2 regions of the Exiguobacterium sp. s70 genome follow, and region 2 is predicted to be linked to the other one. Evidence: predicted binding sites of a transcription regulator. Region 2 holds the regulator's gene; the other holds the start of a gene.
What was found. Region 2 encodes Rex, which represses fermentation and respiration genes when NADH is low (regulators of the CRP and FNR family bind a similar motif). Its sites were predicted from a motif close to TTGTGAAATATTTCACAA; they were not measured.

Region 1 (8,055 bases), on a different contig from region 2:
TGTTGAGTGTCGTCGAACTCGTCTCGAATTTCGGCACGAGTTCGTAGTCCTCGCTCGGCATCGTGTACGGGAAGTGGTTCGTGAGCGTGATGAACTTCGCATAGAACGGTTCCGGCAGCTCTTCGAGCATCGGAATCGACTGTTCGAAGAAGCTGTCATCGAGCAGTCCCCACTCCGTCATGTCCTCGGGGTTGCCGAGGTCATAGCTCTTCTCATCGAAGAACTGGTCGACGCCGATGTTTTGATACATCAAGTCCCGGTTCCAGAACGATTTGTTGTTCGCATGGAACACGGCCGAGTAGTAATTGTCTTCCTTAATCAATTCAGGGAGTGCCTGATACTCATTATCGGCGTTCGTGAAGTAGACGGCACCACGCGGAAGTCCGTATAGCGAGTTGTCGAGTGCGAACTCGGCATCCGACGTCTTCCCTTGGCCGACCGTATGGTAATAGTTCGGCCAGTAGTGGGACTCTTCGATCAGTTTGTTCAAGTTCGGTGTGATGTACTCGCCGTTCGACGCTTTCATGTTGTGCGTGAAGTTTTGGGCCGACTCGAACGAGACGACGACCACGTTCTTGCCTTTATACTTCCCGAAGTAGTCCGGGTTCGGTGCTGCATAGTGTTGACGGGTGTACTTCTCGATTTTGGCGAGTTCTGACCCGTCAGCCATCGCCTTCTGAGCCGACGTTTTCGTTTGAAGCATCGCATCGTAGACGTGGAAGTTGAACGTCCCGATATTCTTGACCAACAGTTCCCGGTCGAACGAACGAGTCAACAGTTCCGGACGCTCTGTTTCAGCGAGCGACAAGTTGAACAAGAACACGACGACGGCCGTCGCGAATGTCACGAGCGCTCTCCGATGAGAGGCAGCCGTCGCTGTCGCGTTGATGCGCCATAGGATGAACGGCAAGACGAGCACGTCCCCGAGGATAATCAAATCTTTCCATTCCAACAGTGACGTGAACGATGTCGACAACGTCTCCATGTTCGACGGTTGCAAGATGACCGGCATCGTCAAGTAGTCGGTAAACTCGCGGTAATAGACGGCATCCGCAAACAAGATGAACGATGCTGCGGCATACAGCATGTACAAGACCCATTTCTGCTTATTTCCTTTAAAGAAGAAACTGAACGCGAATAGGAATAGAGTGGAGCTGATCGGGCTGATCAGCAGAATGAATGCCTGAGCGGTGTTTTCAATCGGGATATTGAAGAAAAATTGGTAAACTACGTACGTCTTCGTCCAAAGTAATAGCGAGAAAATCCAAAATAACCGATATTCATGAAACGAAGCGCGGACCGTATCATTCAGTCGCATAGTAAGCTTCGAGAAGCTCTGAGATGACTTCATCTGACGGCCTCCTCCTCTGTTCAACGGGCGACGAGATCAACTGATTCGCGTCCCCCCTATTTTTTTATAAGTCCAATTGGCTTGTTATCCATTTCACGTACGATAACAGTCCGGTATCAAGTCCAAATCTTACCCCTTTTTTAACAAAAAATCAACTCCGTCATTACAAATTTTACATTATCCCATACCCGTTCCAATTAAAAAACACGCCTGCGTCAAATCGCAGGCGTACATGGACAAACGTTATACACGAGTCGGGATAAAGTGTTTACGAGCGAGCCACGCACAACCGATGACACCCGCATCGTTCTCGAGTTCCGCGATTTTGAACGCCGTCGACGCATAGACGCGCTCGAGGGCGAACCGTTTGAACTGCTCGTCGAGCGGCTCGAGGAGTGCTTCGCGTGCTTTCGAGACGCCTCCGCCGATGACGATCATCTTCGGGTTCAACGTGTTGGCGATATTCGAAATCGTCAATCCAAGATATTCGGTCATCTCGTTCACGACTTCTGTCGCGACGACATCGTTCGCTTTATAAGCTTCGAACACGTCGCGTGCCGTCACTTCGTTCAGTTCGTTCAATGACGTCGTCCGACCTTTACGTTTTTGGAGCGCCAGACGGGCGACCCCTGTAGCCGAAGCAATCGTCTCGATGCAACCTTTACGGCCGCAGCCACACATGACGGCTTTCGACTCGTCACGTTCAACCGTGATATGGCCAATCTCCCCAGCCATACCAGCAGCCCCGTGGACGATATTGCCGTTCGTGATGACACCGCCGCCGACGCCTGTGCCGAGCGTGATGGCGAGCAGTTCTGACGCGCCTTCGCCTGCCCCTTTCCACATTTCACCGAGTGCGGCAGCGTTGGCGTCATTCTCTAAGACGGCCGGCAAACCGACCGCTTTCTCGAACTCGCTGACGAGCGCAAAGTTTTTCCAGCCGATGTTTGGTGAATATTCGACCACACCTTCTGAAAAGTTGACGAAGCCTGGTGCCCCGATGCCCGCTCCTGCGAAATCTTGCTTCGCTTTGCCCGACGTTTCTAAATAGGCTTCGAATGAAGCGGCAATATCAGTCGGAATATGTACCCCGTTCTCACGAATATCCGTTGTAATCTCCCACTTGTCAGAAATAATCCCGTTCATATCGAGGACGGCCATCTTCACCGTCGTTCCACCAATGTCGATTCCTAATAACCACTTCATGTGTTCCACTCCTCGTCTCGATTAAATCGCTTTCATCCCATAGTTTACACTATTAAACCCCTAGTGCAAACCTTTGCACTAGGGGTTTTTCTGTCAATCTCTTGAATTTTTCAGTTCATGGGTCAAAATAATCTTGGCCGTGTCATATTCCCGTTGCTCAATCATTCCGCCCGCATGCAACTCATCGAGTTCCATCATCATGAGCCCGATCTCGGCATCGCGCTCACCGATATAAATGATCGTGCCGAACGATTTCAAAAATTGCTGGACGTCATAAAAATTTTTCATCGTTCGTCCTCCATCGCGGTGAGCACGAAACGGTACAGCAGTTCTCGCGTCGCTTCGAGCGATTTGAGATGCGTCCGCTCATAGCTATGGCTTGACTCGATGCCTGGTCCGACGAGCGCGTGGCGCACATCGTAGCCGGCTCCGATTGCAGCCGAGGCGTCCGATCCATAGTACGGATAGATATCGACTTTATGGGCGATGTCATGTTTACGGCATAGCGCGGTGAATTGACGGCGCAACCCGAGATCATACGGGCCTGACGAATCTTTCGCACAAATCGAAACTGTATACTCGTCAGAGTGTTGCCCGTCCCCGAGCGCACCCATATCGACAGCGATATATTCAGTCACCGCCTCGGGAATTCCGGCGTTTCCCCCGAACCCGACCTCTTCATAGTTCGAGATCAAGTAATGGACCGGGTGTGGCAACTCCGCCTCGACCAGATCTTTCGCCAAATCGAGCAAGATGGCAACGGACGCCTTGTCATCGAGATGACGTGATTTGATATAACCGGCGTCGGTCTGACGGAAGCGCGGGTCGAACGAGACGAAGTCCCCGACCTCGATGCCGAGGGACCTTACGTCTTCGGCTGTATGGACGTCCGCGTCCAAGCGCACTTCGATCGTTGACGCCGTCCGTTCGGCGCTATTCGTGTCCTTATAGACATGGACGCTCGATTGATGAATGAGAATCGTTCCTTCAATCGGCGCACCCGTCTCGGCATGAACCAGACAGTTCTCCCCTTCGATTGCGGTCCAGGCGTATCCGCCGACTTGCGTCAAGCGCAAGCGGCCGCTCGGCAAGATTTCTTTCACCATCGCGCCGAGCGTATCGACATGGGCCGTCAACAGACGTGCTCGATCCGATTTGCCCTCAAATGTCGCCAGAAGCGCCCCTTTGTTCAAGCGTTTCGTGGGGATCCCGAGTGCCGACAGTTCTTGTTCGACGAATCCGATTGCCTCGTCCGTCATCCCGGACGGACTTGGAATTTCAACCAATTGCTTCAACGTTTCAATCATACCCTTACTCCTTTGTCATCGATTGTAGCCGAGCCAAAATAATGCGCCGGACGCCACGAACATGAGCCCCGCAAATAGCAGGCGACGTTTCTTCACGTGTTCATCCGGTAAGCCGACCACTCCCGCCATCAGAAAGCCCCCGACGAGTCCACCCGCATGTGCGGAATGGTCCAAACTAGCGCCAAGGACGAAAGCGAGTCCCACGTTTAATCCTAACATAATAAACAGTGGAGGGCCGAGTGTCTTCATAAATAAGGAGCGGTCGCGCAGTCCGAAATAGAGCAGTGCGCCGACAAGCCCAAACAATGCCCCGGACGCGCCGGCCGAGATGGCTTCGCTGAACGCATACGAGGCGACCGTGGCGATGACACCTGCCAACAGATAAATGGTGGCGAAACGCGTCGACCCGTACATCCGTTCCACGAGCGGGCCGAGTGACCAGAGCGCGAACATGTTGATGGCGAAATGGAACCAACCGATATGAAGGAACATCGGTGTGATCAGTCGCCACCATTCTCCTTCGTCGATGAGAGGATTCACTTTCGCACCGAAGCGGATGAGCGTGTTCGGATCGAGCGTCGAGCCGATTGATTCGGCGAACCACATGACGAGGAACGTCACGAACATGAGCGCATAGACGAACTGAGGCTTCCCAAAGGCGAACCGTTGCTTCAGTTCATTTTTCCGTTGTTGGTCGAGAGCGACGGCACGCGGGCGATATGACGTTTCCGTTTCGGCGCACGGCCGCATCTCGAGCTTCACTTTTGCCGCAATCGGGAACTTGAGCGACGACAGACGCTCTTCATCGACGAGCGGGTCACCATAAATGTGGACATGGAGCTTCTCGCGGCCGATTCGGGCCAAGCGAAACGAGTTCATGACCGCCTCGACGTCCAAGGCGACATGGTTCGCCCACGCCTTATCTGTCCGTATGTAGAGGTGATAGACATCCCCGGCTTTCGTGTCGAACAATAAAAGTGCCCGCGACGGCTCTAAGACGCCCTCGATGCGTCCTCCTGCTTCGACGGCACGATATACATCTTCCCAAAAACATGCTGGTTCTGTCATGTTGGCTCACCTCCTTCTATACTTTCATTCTAAAGGAATTTAGGCGGGACGACAAAATCGAGCATCGCCCCAATCTGCCCCGCTCTTCCGTCGGTCCACAAAAAAACCGTAGTGGCGGTAGCCAACTACGGTCATGACAGAACGAGTAATCGTTCTTATAAGACAGGTTGCATCGTTTTCAATAACACTTCTGCCGAATGATGCATCTTTTGTTTTTCTTCGTCTGACAACTCGATTTCCACGACTTGACGGACTCCTTGGCGGTTGATGATGGCCGGTACACCGATATGGATATCGTTCAAGCCGTATTCACCATCTAAATGTGCGCCGACCGTCAACAACGTGTTCTCGTTACGGAGCACAGCCTTGACGAGACGGAGCAAACCGAGGCCGATGGCGTAGTATGTCGCGCCTTTGCGCTCGATGATGTGGTACGCCGCGTCCCGAACGTTGACGTAGATGTCTTCGAGGTCTTCCCATGTATATTCGTCGTTCTCTTCAAGCAACTGCTCGACCGACTTCCCGTAGATGCGGGCGTTGCTCCAGGCCGCGAATTCCGTGTCTCCGTGCTCACCCATGATGTAGGCGTGGCAGTTGCGTGGATCGACGTTGAAATAGTCGCCGAGCATGTAACGGAGACGTGACGTATCGAGTACCGTTCCTGATCCGAACACGCGGTGTTTCGGTAAACCTGAGTATTTCCAAGCCAAATGTGTCATGATGTCGACCGGGTTCGAGGCGATGATGATGATGCCGTCGAATCCAGATGCCATGATGTCCCCAATCATCGATTTCATGATTTTGGCGTTCTTCTCGACGAGGTCGAGGCGAGTTTCACCCGGTTTTTGCGGAGCACCGGCAGTGATGACGACGATATCTGCTGCACCACAGTCCGTATAGTCCCCTGCCCAGACGCGCATCGGTGAAGAAGCGAACGAGACGCCGTGGTTCAAGTCCATCGCTTCGCCTTCCGCCTTCGATTTGTTGATGTCGATAATGACGAGTTCCTCACAAAGACTTGCTGTCGTCAATTGGTACGCAAAGCTGGCACCGACCGCTCCGGCCCCAACTAGCGCGACGCGTGTTACTTTTGCATGATTTAATGTTTCCATATTGATTCTCCACCCTTCGAACAATCTGTTTCATGTTTTTGTTATGTCTGTTACATAAAGATTGTAACATCATTCACAAACACTCACTACTAAGGAAACCGTTTTCACTTTGGCGATATTGTGACAAAATTCACATTCGTTTGAAACATCTACATTTTCTGTACTACCCTCATCGTAACAAGAGGAAACTAATCGTCGCGGCCGCGGCGATCGACAAAAAGTTGACGGCGTCATTGCCGAGAAAACGCCAGCCCGACACATAAGCCGTCGGCTCATGATGATGCATTTTCTTCTCGGTCAACTTGCCGCACACACGGCATCGATATTTCCGTTGCACCGTGGCCCCTAACAATGTGTCGACGACGCTGCCGCTCAATCCGAGAGCGATCAAGACGAGCGCGAACGTCACATCGATCTCGATAAATGGAAGCGAGGCGAGGATGATGACCGTGGCCCCGACAATCGACATGACCGTACCGAACACGGACACCCCACCACTCGTTCCCGGTTCGACTTCACGGAACGTCCGAATCGAGCGCGGTTTCTGCTTGGCGAGGACGCCGAACTCAGATCCCCACGTATCACTCGTCGCCGCGGCAATCGAGGCGACATAGGCGAATAACCAGGCATCGTTTGGCGCAAGAATCATTCCAAGCGCCGTCACCATGCCGACGCCCCCATTGGCGAGCACTTGTACGAAATCACGGGGACCCGATTTCTCAACAATCTCATCGACAGGCGCCTTGTCCCGGGCACGATATTTCGAGGCGAGCGACGATGTCGAGAAGAAGACACCGAGTAAATAGAGCCCGAACCAACCGAAACCGTAGCCGATGACCGTCCCCGTCACGACCGTCAAGACGGCACCGGAGCGGGTCAACGAGCGCAATCGATAGCCGGCAAAGGCCACCAGACAAGTTACAACGAAGATGGCGAACATAAAATCGTTTCCCTTTCCGTCACGATGAATTCGACAGGAATGTCGTGTGGCTCAATCGGGATCTCATCGAGCAGTTGAACGTCATAGGCCAACGCGATGGTCGTCCCTTTGTACGTGGCGAGGTAGCGATCATAGTAGCCGCCTCCCCATCCGATTCGATAGCCGGACCGGTCAAACACGCGGCCCGGGACGATACAGACGTCAATCGAGCGCATCGTCGCTTCAGTCGTCGGCTCCAATATATTCATGACGCCCGGCTCGAGGTCTTCTAGCGAATGAATCTCATGGAACGTGAGTCCCTGTTTCGTAACTTTCGGCACAAACACCGATTTTCCTGCCTTCCATGCTAAGCGGATGAGCGGCAACGTATCAATCTCTAAATCGAGGGCGAGCGTGACAGCCACCGTGTCCGCCTCTTGCCACGCCTTCAGTTCGGTCAATGTATGTATGATGACGCGGTCCCGGTCCGACCGGTCGTCGAGTTCACGGATTTGACGATGTACGTCTTGCCGAAGTTGTTTCTTTTCAATCACTTCAATTCCCCCTTGTTCAAAAAAAAGGCCGCCACATGAGTGACGGCCAGTCTCATTATTTCACTTCGCGGTAAAGCGTGTGACGACGGAGACGTGGGTTGTATTTGCGCAATTCGAGGCGCTCTGGGTTGTTACGTTTGTTTTTCTTCGTGATGTACGTGCGATCGCCTGTTTCTGTGCAAGCTAGTGTGATTTTAACGCGCATTTCTTTCACTCCCATCTTACTAATGTTGTATCAAGTGCTTTTGCTTTACAGTCTAAGCATACTCAATTATCCTACCAATTTTTATTTGAAAAAGCAAGGTTATTTCGTGTTCTTTTTCAAACGTTTTTGCCCGTATGGCGAAGCATCGAGCGGCAGGCAGGTTTTTACGTTATCACCAATCGCATAGCGCATTCCGACTTCCTCAGTCGATAGTTGTTCGCAGATGTACACCGTGTCGGCTTCAGCGAGGACGCTGTTCTCGATTCGGTGAATCGCGTCGAACAGACCGCCGTGTCCGTGCGGATTGCGGGTCGTTTCAAAGGACAACATAGT
Region 2 (8,055 bases):
CGCGCAAGTCATCTCGACGCATAAGGCGAAGTATGTGACGAACCGTGAGGAGACGCTCACGTTCTATAAAGTCTTTGTCCGTGACGTCGATACGAACGAGTACGTGTTCTTTATCACGGAAGACGGTCTCAAACTCGACTTCCATACACGCGGGTTCCAACCGCTACGTTACTTCTAACTATTAAAAGGGAAGCCGATCTCCATGATGGAGATCGGCTTCCCTTTTTTATACGTCCGGATGATGTTTGTTCTGTTTGTACCACATATTCACCCAACTCACGATGAAGACGAGCAGGGCGAGCACCCACATGAGGAGCGTCGACTGATAGAAGTGTCCCCACACCGAGCCTGGGGTGTAAAAGCTGTGCACGGTCACATCGACCGGCCAGACGACGAGGCGGATGAACAGCGTGCTCATGAGCAGGCCGCTCAACAAGCTGATCACAATCCCGCTCCACGTCTGGATGATGAAGCCGATGACGACCGGCAAGAAATAAAACAGGAACGACGGGACGACCGTCGGCTCCCCGCGAATCAGTTCGGATACGAATTCCGTCCCCGTCGGCACGATATAGGCGAGACCGGTCAGGAAGGCGTGCATCCATTCGATTCGCATCGCACGGAATCGCATCATGAATGGAGCTCCTCCCATTCTGCGTACAGTGCCGTGATCGATTCTTTCGTCGCGTCGGACTCGGTCGACAGTTCCTGTGCCCGGGCGAAGTCGTTGAAGACGTCCGGTTCACACAACAGCTGCTCGATTTCCTCGAGACGCGCCTCGTGTTGTTCGATCGTGAGCTCGATTTCCTCGATCCGTTGTTTCATCCGGCGTTCCTCGCGTTGTTGTTCCTTGTCGGCGCGCTGTTTCTTGACGATGACTTGTTTCGTCTCTTCGCGGGCGAGTCGGGCCAGGTCTTCGAGTTCTTCTTTCTTCTCGACGTAATATGAATAATCGCCGAGATACTCGTCGATGCCGTTCGGCGTGATCTCTAAGACGCGCGTCGCGAGCCGGTCGATGAAGTAGCGGTCGTGCGACACGAACAGAATTGTGCCCGGATAGTCGACGAGGGCGTTCTCGAGAATCATCTTCGAATCGAGGTCCAAGTGGTTCGTCGGCTCATCCAAGATGAGCAAGTTCGGTTGCTCGAGCTTTAGTTTCGCGAGCGTCAAGCGGGCCCGTTCCCCACCCGACAATTCATGGACACGTTTCATGACGTCGTCACCGCTGAACAGGAACTGTCCAAGCAGGCTCCGGACTTCTTGTTCGCGCATGAGCGGCCAGTCGTTCCAAATCTCGTCGATGACACGGTTGGCGTCCGACAAGTTTTGTTGTTCCTGGTCGTAGTAGCCGATTTCGACGCCGGTGCCGTAGCGGATGTCACCGGTAAGGGGCGGCTGTTGTTTCGTCAACACTTTCAGGAGCGTCGATTTGCCGACTCCGTTCGGGCCGACGAGGGCGACCGATTCGCCGCGCTGCAATTGGAAGCGGAGCTGTTGGGCGATCGGTTCTTCATAGCCGATGGCAAGATCGCTCGCACTCAATACGTCGTTCCCGCTTTGACGTTTGATTGAGAACGAGAGGACGGCACTGCGCTCATCACCGTCCGGCGCTTCCATCCGGTCGACTTTCTCGAGACGTTTGCGGACGCTCTGGGCCCGCTTCGTCGTCGTCGCCCGGGCGATGTTACGCTGGATGAAGTCCTGCATCTTGGCGATCTCTTCTTGTTGCGACTCGAACTGCTTCTTCTCTTGCTCGTAAATGGCAGCCTTCTGTTCAAGGTACTTCGTGTAGTTGCCGACGAAGCGACGGCTGCGGTGGCGGGACAGCTCATAGACGACCGATACGACGCGGTCGAGGAAGTAGCGGTCGTGGGAGACGATGAGGACGGCGCCTTTATAGCCGCTCAAATACTTCTCGAGCCAGCCGAGTGTCTCGATGTCCAAGTGGTTCGTCGGCTCATCCAAGATGAGCAGGTCTGGACTTTGGAGCAGCATCTTCGCGAGAGCAAGACGTGTCCGCTGTCCGCCGGAGAGCGTATCGATGCGGCGTTCGAAGTCGTCCGGATAGAACCGCATCCCGTGAAGGACAGAGCGGATCGTCGCCTCATATTGATAGCCGCCACGGTCTTTGAACGTATGCTGTTCTTCATCGTAAGACGACAAGAGGCGCTCATAGGCGGCCGGGTCGTTCAAGATGCGCTCAGAACCCATGTCTTGCTCCATGCGGCGCAGCGTCTTTTCTTGTTCAATTAAATCGGTGAAGACAGTCAACATTTCGTTCCACATCGTCTCGTTCGACTCTAACCCTGAGTCTTGGGCGAGATAGCCGATGGTGACATCTTTAGGCTTCATGATGTCGCCCGAGTCATAGTTGTATTCCCCGGCGATGACTTTAAGCAATGTCGACTTGCCGGCACCGTTACGGCCGACAAGGGCGACACGTTCGCCTTCTTGAATTTCTAGTTTGACGTTCTCTAAAATCGGCTCGACGCCGAATGATTTCGATAAGTTATTGACTTGCAGTAGGATCAAGTGAAAAAACCCCTTTCTCTCTATTTAGTATACTTTATTTCTTCCCCATTTCAGGTATATTCATTGAGTGGTCATGTGAATTCGTTTACAATCAAGGTGTATGAAATTAGATTCGTTTGAAACGCGTCGTAAAAAGGAGGCTCTTTCCGTTGAGTCAAAACGAACCAAAGATTCCGCAAGCGACAGCCAAACGGTTGCCACTATACTATCGGTTTATCCAAAGCCTACATTCATCAGGAAAACAGCGTGTCTCTTCTGCTGAACTGAGCGAGGCGGTCAAGGTCGATTCGGCCACGATCCGTCGCGATTTTTCGTACTTCGGTGCGCTCGGGAAAAAGGGATATGGCTATAACGTACAGTATCTGTTAGACTTTTTCCGTAAGACACTGAATCAGGACGAGATTACGAACGTCGCCTTAGTCGGGGTTGGTCATCTTGGGACAGCTTTCGTCAACTATAACTTCCTTAAAAACAATAACACACATATCGTCGTCGGGTTCGACGCAGACGAGACAAAAGTCGGCACGACGATGTCCGGTGTCCCGATTCATCACGTCGATGAGATGGAACAGATCATGAAACAAAACAAGATTGACGTCGCCATTCTCACGGTGCCGTCTGCCTATGCGCAACCGGTCGCGGACGACTTGGTCCGCTTCGGTATTAAAGGCATCTTGAACTTCACACCGGCCAGACTTACTGTGCCGGACACGGTCCGCGTCCATCACATCGACTTGTCGATCGAACTCCAGTCGCTCATTTACTTTATGCAACACTATCCATCTGCTGAGGGGGTCCATCAATAATGGAATTACTATCATCGTTGCTCGTCGTCGGTATTCCTGGGGGAGCAAGTATCTTCATTATCGCCATCGTCGCGCTCATCATCTTCGGGCCGAAGAAATTGCCTGAATTCGGACGCGCCGCTGGTCAAACGCTCCGAGAGTTCAAAAATGCCACGAACGGCATGATGAACGAACATGACGAGAAAGATAAGAAAGAACTTGAGAAGAAAGAGCAGTAATCATGAATCATCAACCTGATCAAGAACGGGCACTGTCCGATCACTTGACAGAGCTGCGGAGACGACTGATGCTGTCGGCATTTGTCGTCTTTGCTTTCTTTCTCATCGCTTTGCCGAGTGTCAAATATGTGCTCGCCTATCTGCAGGCGGACCTCGTCGAACGAGGGCTCGAGCTGAACGCCTTTGGGGTCGCGGACCCGCTCATGATTTACTTGAACTTGGCGCTCGTCATCGGGCTCGTCGCGTCCGGTCCGTTTCTACTGTATCAACTGTGGGCGTTCGTCGCACCTGGTCTGCACCCGAACGAGCGGAAAGCGACGCTCGCGTATATCCCGATCATCTTCATCTTGTTCCTGATCGGTCTCGCATTCGCCTACTATTGGTTGTTCCCGCTCGTCCTCGATATCTCGACGGACCTCGGGCAAGACCTCGGTCTGACGCAAATCATCGGGGCGTCGAACTACTTCACGTTCTTGCTGCAACTGACCATTCCATTCGGACTGTTATTCCAGTTGCCGGTCGTGACGATGTTCTTGACGCGCATCGGTGTCGTGACACCGTACTTCCTGTCATCGATTCGGAAATATGCGTACTTCGCCTTGTTCGTCATCGCGGCCTTCATCACGCCGCCGGATTTGACGTCGCACCTCATGGTGTCGCTGCCGCTCTTCTTCTTGTATGAAATCAGCTTGTCGATTTCACGCATCACGTACCGGGGCGTGCTCCGACGTGAGAAAGAGGCGATGGTGAAAGAACAGATGGATTTGATGAAACAAATGAATGAGAAGTAAACACCATGTCATGCGACGTGGTGTTTTTTTATGATTTTAGGACTATTCATTTTTGAAAAATCGATTTAAAATTAGGAATATAAAATCAAAAATGGATTATTTTTGAAAGTTATGCATTCATAAACAGAAATGAGGAGACAGATGAAAAAGTGGTTGTGGAGCATGCTTGTTGTGCTCATTATGATGGTGGCACCAGGTGTCGAAGTCCGAGCAGAGGACTATACTAAGCCGGTAACTATTCCGACAGGGGAAGTCGTAGGAGATAGTGGGTATGTGTGGCGTTCAGGGGATCCTGAGACGCTTGTTCACATTCAGACCGGTGAAGTGTATACATTACCGATTCGCGTGTCCGTTCTTCATAATATTCACGCGATCGGAGACGGTCGATTCATTTTGGAGGGCTGGCAAGAATGGATGGTCTGGAATCCTCAAACCGGTTCAAAGACGGTCTTTCCAATTGAGGCAGGGAGCGGACTTCATGCGGTCGTAGATATTAATTTGGCAGCAGAAACGGTATTGTGGACTGATGACAAGAAGTATGTCACGACATCGCTTTCGGGCAAAATTCTCGGGTCGATTCAGATGGGAAGTATGTATGAAGCATACGGACTGCTTGATGATGGGAATGTTCTTGCATTCGTGGACGGTCAAGTGACGAAGCGGACGCCGTCGGGTGAGGCGCTTGAAACACTCGGATCTTATACGGGTCAGGTGAGAGGTGCATCCTTAATCAAGGGATCAGATCAGTGGATTGTGGCAAAAGCAGGGGAATCGGATACACTTTTCATCTTTGATTTCGTAACGAAACGATGGATCGAGAAAGAAGCCCCAAGCGTAAGAGACCTCACATGGGAAGACGGCGTCTACTATTTCACGATTCGGAAGACGTATACGACGTTCTATGTTAGTTATAACGTCGCCACAAATGAGTGGCGAGAGGCACCGATTGATGATGTCTTCGTCGAAAGACGTGGTTCATGGTACGTTTTTTCTGAGAATCGATCAGCAGGCTACACGCCCGAGTCATTTTGGAAGGCACCGTGGCAACTGAATGTCAATGTGCCGAAAACGACGACTCGTTATGAAGTAGGTCGTCCCTATGATGTGAACGGAACGGTTACACTCGTTGACGGGACAGTGTTGCCGGTTCCCGGAGATGCCTTGGCTGTCAGTTTAGATCGTCAAGAAGCGCCTTTCCTTTGGGAGCAAGGGAACCTGACGCTACAGACGAATGAATCGTATAACACGATTTTTAAATGGAACGACTTAGAGCGGCGTCTAGACTTATGGGCATCGAACTACGTGCCACTCACACTCGACCCGCCAAAGGGCGTTTTAGGCCCGATTAGCGGGCAGACAACACCGGACACTCCGGTGTTCATCAGTGTGACGAAAAACTTGTATCAAGCCAACTCATCGGATTCGTTGTTGAACTATCAATCGGCGACGGTTCGTTCGGATGAGTCTGGACGCTATACGTGGCAACCGGCGCGTTGGTTCACACCTGGATCGCGTGTGACTGTGAAAATCGGTAGTGGGTCAGGCGTTTACGCGGATCCAATTGAACTTCAGACGGTCAAAGAAAGTGACGATACCTCGTCGAACGACATTTCAGTTTTGACGAACACGGTCACTTCAGGCGTCACGTTAAAAACAACGCCACACGCGGCCGTGGATGTATTGATTCGAAGTGGGAAATACTACGAAATTTCGAATGAGCAGGCAGATGAGGAAGGGCTCATTTCGATTAAAGAGTTCGATACGATGCCAGTAGACATCGGAACAAAAGTCTACTTCAAGTTAAAAGAAGCACCTGCTTCAGCGTTCCGGCTCACGACAGTAGAGACGAGAGTGGAACCGCCTGTCTTTACGTGGACTCGGACGCCATTGATGTATGACAAGTCTATCAACGTCACATCGAGTACTGATCAGGCTTATCGCATCTATCGAAACGGTACGCATGTGGCGACAACCCGCACGATGCCGTACACGTTCGAGACGCCATTAAAAGAAGGGGAAGTCATTCTCGTCACTCGTTCGAGTGGTGATGCGACGTACGAACTCACGAAAACAGTTCGTGCGTTCACACCGACGCTCAGTGTGACGGATACGTTGATGACAAAGACACAAGCGACGCTCTCAATCAAAAAGACGAGCACGGCGACAGTGCGCTTCTATGTAAATGATAAACTCGTCTCGGCCAAACGCCTCTCGACGACACGTTACACCATTCCGGCCAAGCCGGGGGATCGCGTTCGTGTCAAAGCATCGGTCGGGTCGAAATCGCGTGACGTCTCGCTCGAGTTGCCAAAGACATCGTTGTCGACGCTCTCGATTAACGATGAGAAGTCGCTCTGGGTCGGCTACATGATCCCGAACAGCACGGTCACGTTGAAGAACGGTTCGAAAGTATTGGCTACTGCAAAGGCGAGCAGCACCGGACGTGTGACGCTCCGCTTCACGCGGCAACCAGTCAATGCGACGCTCTCGTTGACGAGTCAAAGTGGCACGTTCCGCCATGTACAGACGGCGAAAGTGACGACTGGACCGACTCCGACGCTCGTGACGACGATTCCATCGAGCGCATCGAAGACACTGAAGGCGACATCGAACGTCGCGTACGGCACCTTGACGCTCACGCGGGGGTCGACGGTCATCGCGAAGAAGACGGTGACGGCCACGTCGACAACGCTCAGCTTCACCCCACAAAAGAAAGGAACGAAATTGACACTCCGTCTCGTGACGCCAAAAGGCCGAAGCGTGACGAAGACGATTTATGTTCGTTAACTGAGAAGCCATTCGCGATGATGCGGATGGCTTTTTTTAGAGATGGGGAACAGAGGGAGGACGTGATACGATGGAGCCAATCAAACAATAGGTCAGGGGGAGAAGCGATGGCTTGGGAGTACTACGGGGATGAACTCATCATCATCGGCGTGTTGACGACAATTTTGTTGATTGCCGTGCTGAACTTTCTGAAGTCGCGATTCAAGCGGAGACTCGCCTTCTCGTTGACATTGCTCGTCGTGGGGTACGTATCGTGTATCATCGGACTCGTCTTCGTCCGTGGTTGGGACGCGCTGGGCTGGATTTTGATTGGCTTCAGTCTGTACGTGATCGGCCTCCTCACCTATATCAGCGTCGTCACTTACCACTGGTTTAAAGCAAGACGCACGACCCATTCATGAATGAACCGTTCCGGTTGCGGAGCGTTTTTTTTGTTGTCACATCAGCCGTTCAAACTTTAGACATAATTACGTGAAAAAGTGAGCAAAGGGATTGTCAAACCTTCTTGTGAAATAGTACACTAAGTTCAGAAAGTAAATGTGATATTTATCACAAACACTAACTTGCCCACACCTCAAAGGAGAGACAACCATATGAAAATCGCAGTCATCGGATGTACACACGCAGGAACAGCAGCCGTCAAAGGATTACTCGCCAAGCACGACAATCTCGACATCACGGTATATGAGCGCAACGATAACGTCAGCTTCCTCTCGTGTGGGATCGCCCTCCACGTCGGTGGTGTCGTCAAACGTGCGGAAGAGCTCTTCTATGCATCACCGACCGAACTCGAAGAACTCGGCGCGACGATGCGCATGAAGCACGACGTGTTGAACATCGATACGGAAGCGAAGACGGTCCATGCGAAAAACCTCGACACGGGAGAAGACGTCTATGACACGTTCGACCGTTTGATCGTCA

Region 1: KNP84_RS00500 (L-lactate dehydrogenase) is a predicted target of Rex. The motif match lies at 6,163-6,180, and genes of this name have one in related genera.

The regions. Positions count from the first base shown of each region.
Region 1 covers NZ_JACSLV010000001.1:80,239-88,293, forward strand. Annotated here, with positions in the region: gene KNP84_RS00475 (LTA synthase family protein) at 1-1,351, opposite strand, end outside; gene KNP84_RS00480 (ROK family glucokinase) at 1,595-2,557, opposite strand; gene KNP84_RS00485 (YqgQ family protein) at 2,651-2,845, opposite strand; gene KNP84_RS00490 (M42 family metallopeptidase) at 2,842-3,864, opposite strand; gene KNP84_RS00495 (rhomboid family intramembrane serine protease) at 3,880-4,932, opposite strand; gene KNP84_RS00500 (L-lactate dehydrogenase) at 5,088-6,044, opposite strand; gene KNP84_RS00505 (DUF92 domain-containing protein) at 6,214-6,984, opposite strand; gene KNP84_RS00510 (5-formyltetrahydrofolate cyclo-ligase) at 6,963-7,517, opposite strand; gene rpmG (50S ribosomal protein L33) at 7,573-7,737, opposite strand; gene KNP84_RS00520 (1,4-alpha-glucan branching protein domain-containing protein) at 7,822-8,055, opposite strand, start outside.
Region 2 covers NZ_JACSLV010000007.1:78,766-86,820, reverse strand. Annotated here, with positions in the region: gene KNP84_RS14140 (hypothetical protein) at 1-178, shown strand, start outside; gene KNP84_RS14135 (hypothetical protein) at 227-634, opposite strand; gene KNP84_RS14130 (ABC-F family ATP-binding cassette domain-containing protein) at 631-2,532, opposite strand; gene KNP84_RS14125 (redox-sensing transcriptional repressor Rex) at 2,682-3,338, shown strand; gene KNP84_RS14120 (twin-arginine translocase TatA/TatE family subunit) at 3,338-3,556, shown strand; gene tatC (twin-arginine translocase subunit TatC) at 3,559-4,347, shown strand; gene KNP84_RS14110 (hypothetical protein) at 4,489-7,134, shown strand; gene KNP84_RS14105 (YesK family protein) at 7,242-7,535, shown strand; gene KNP84_RS14100 (FAD-dependent oxidoreductase) at 7,728-8,055, shown strand, end outside.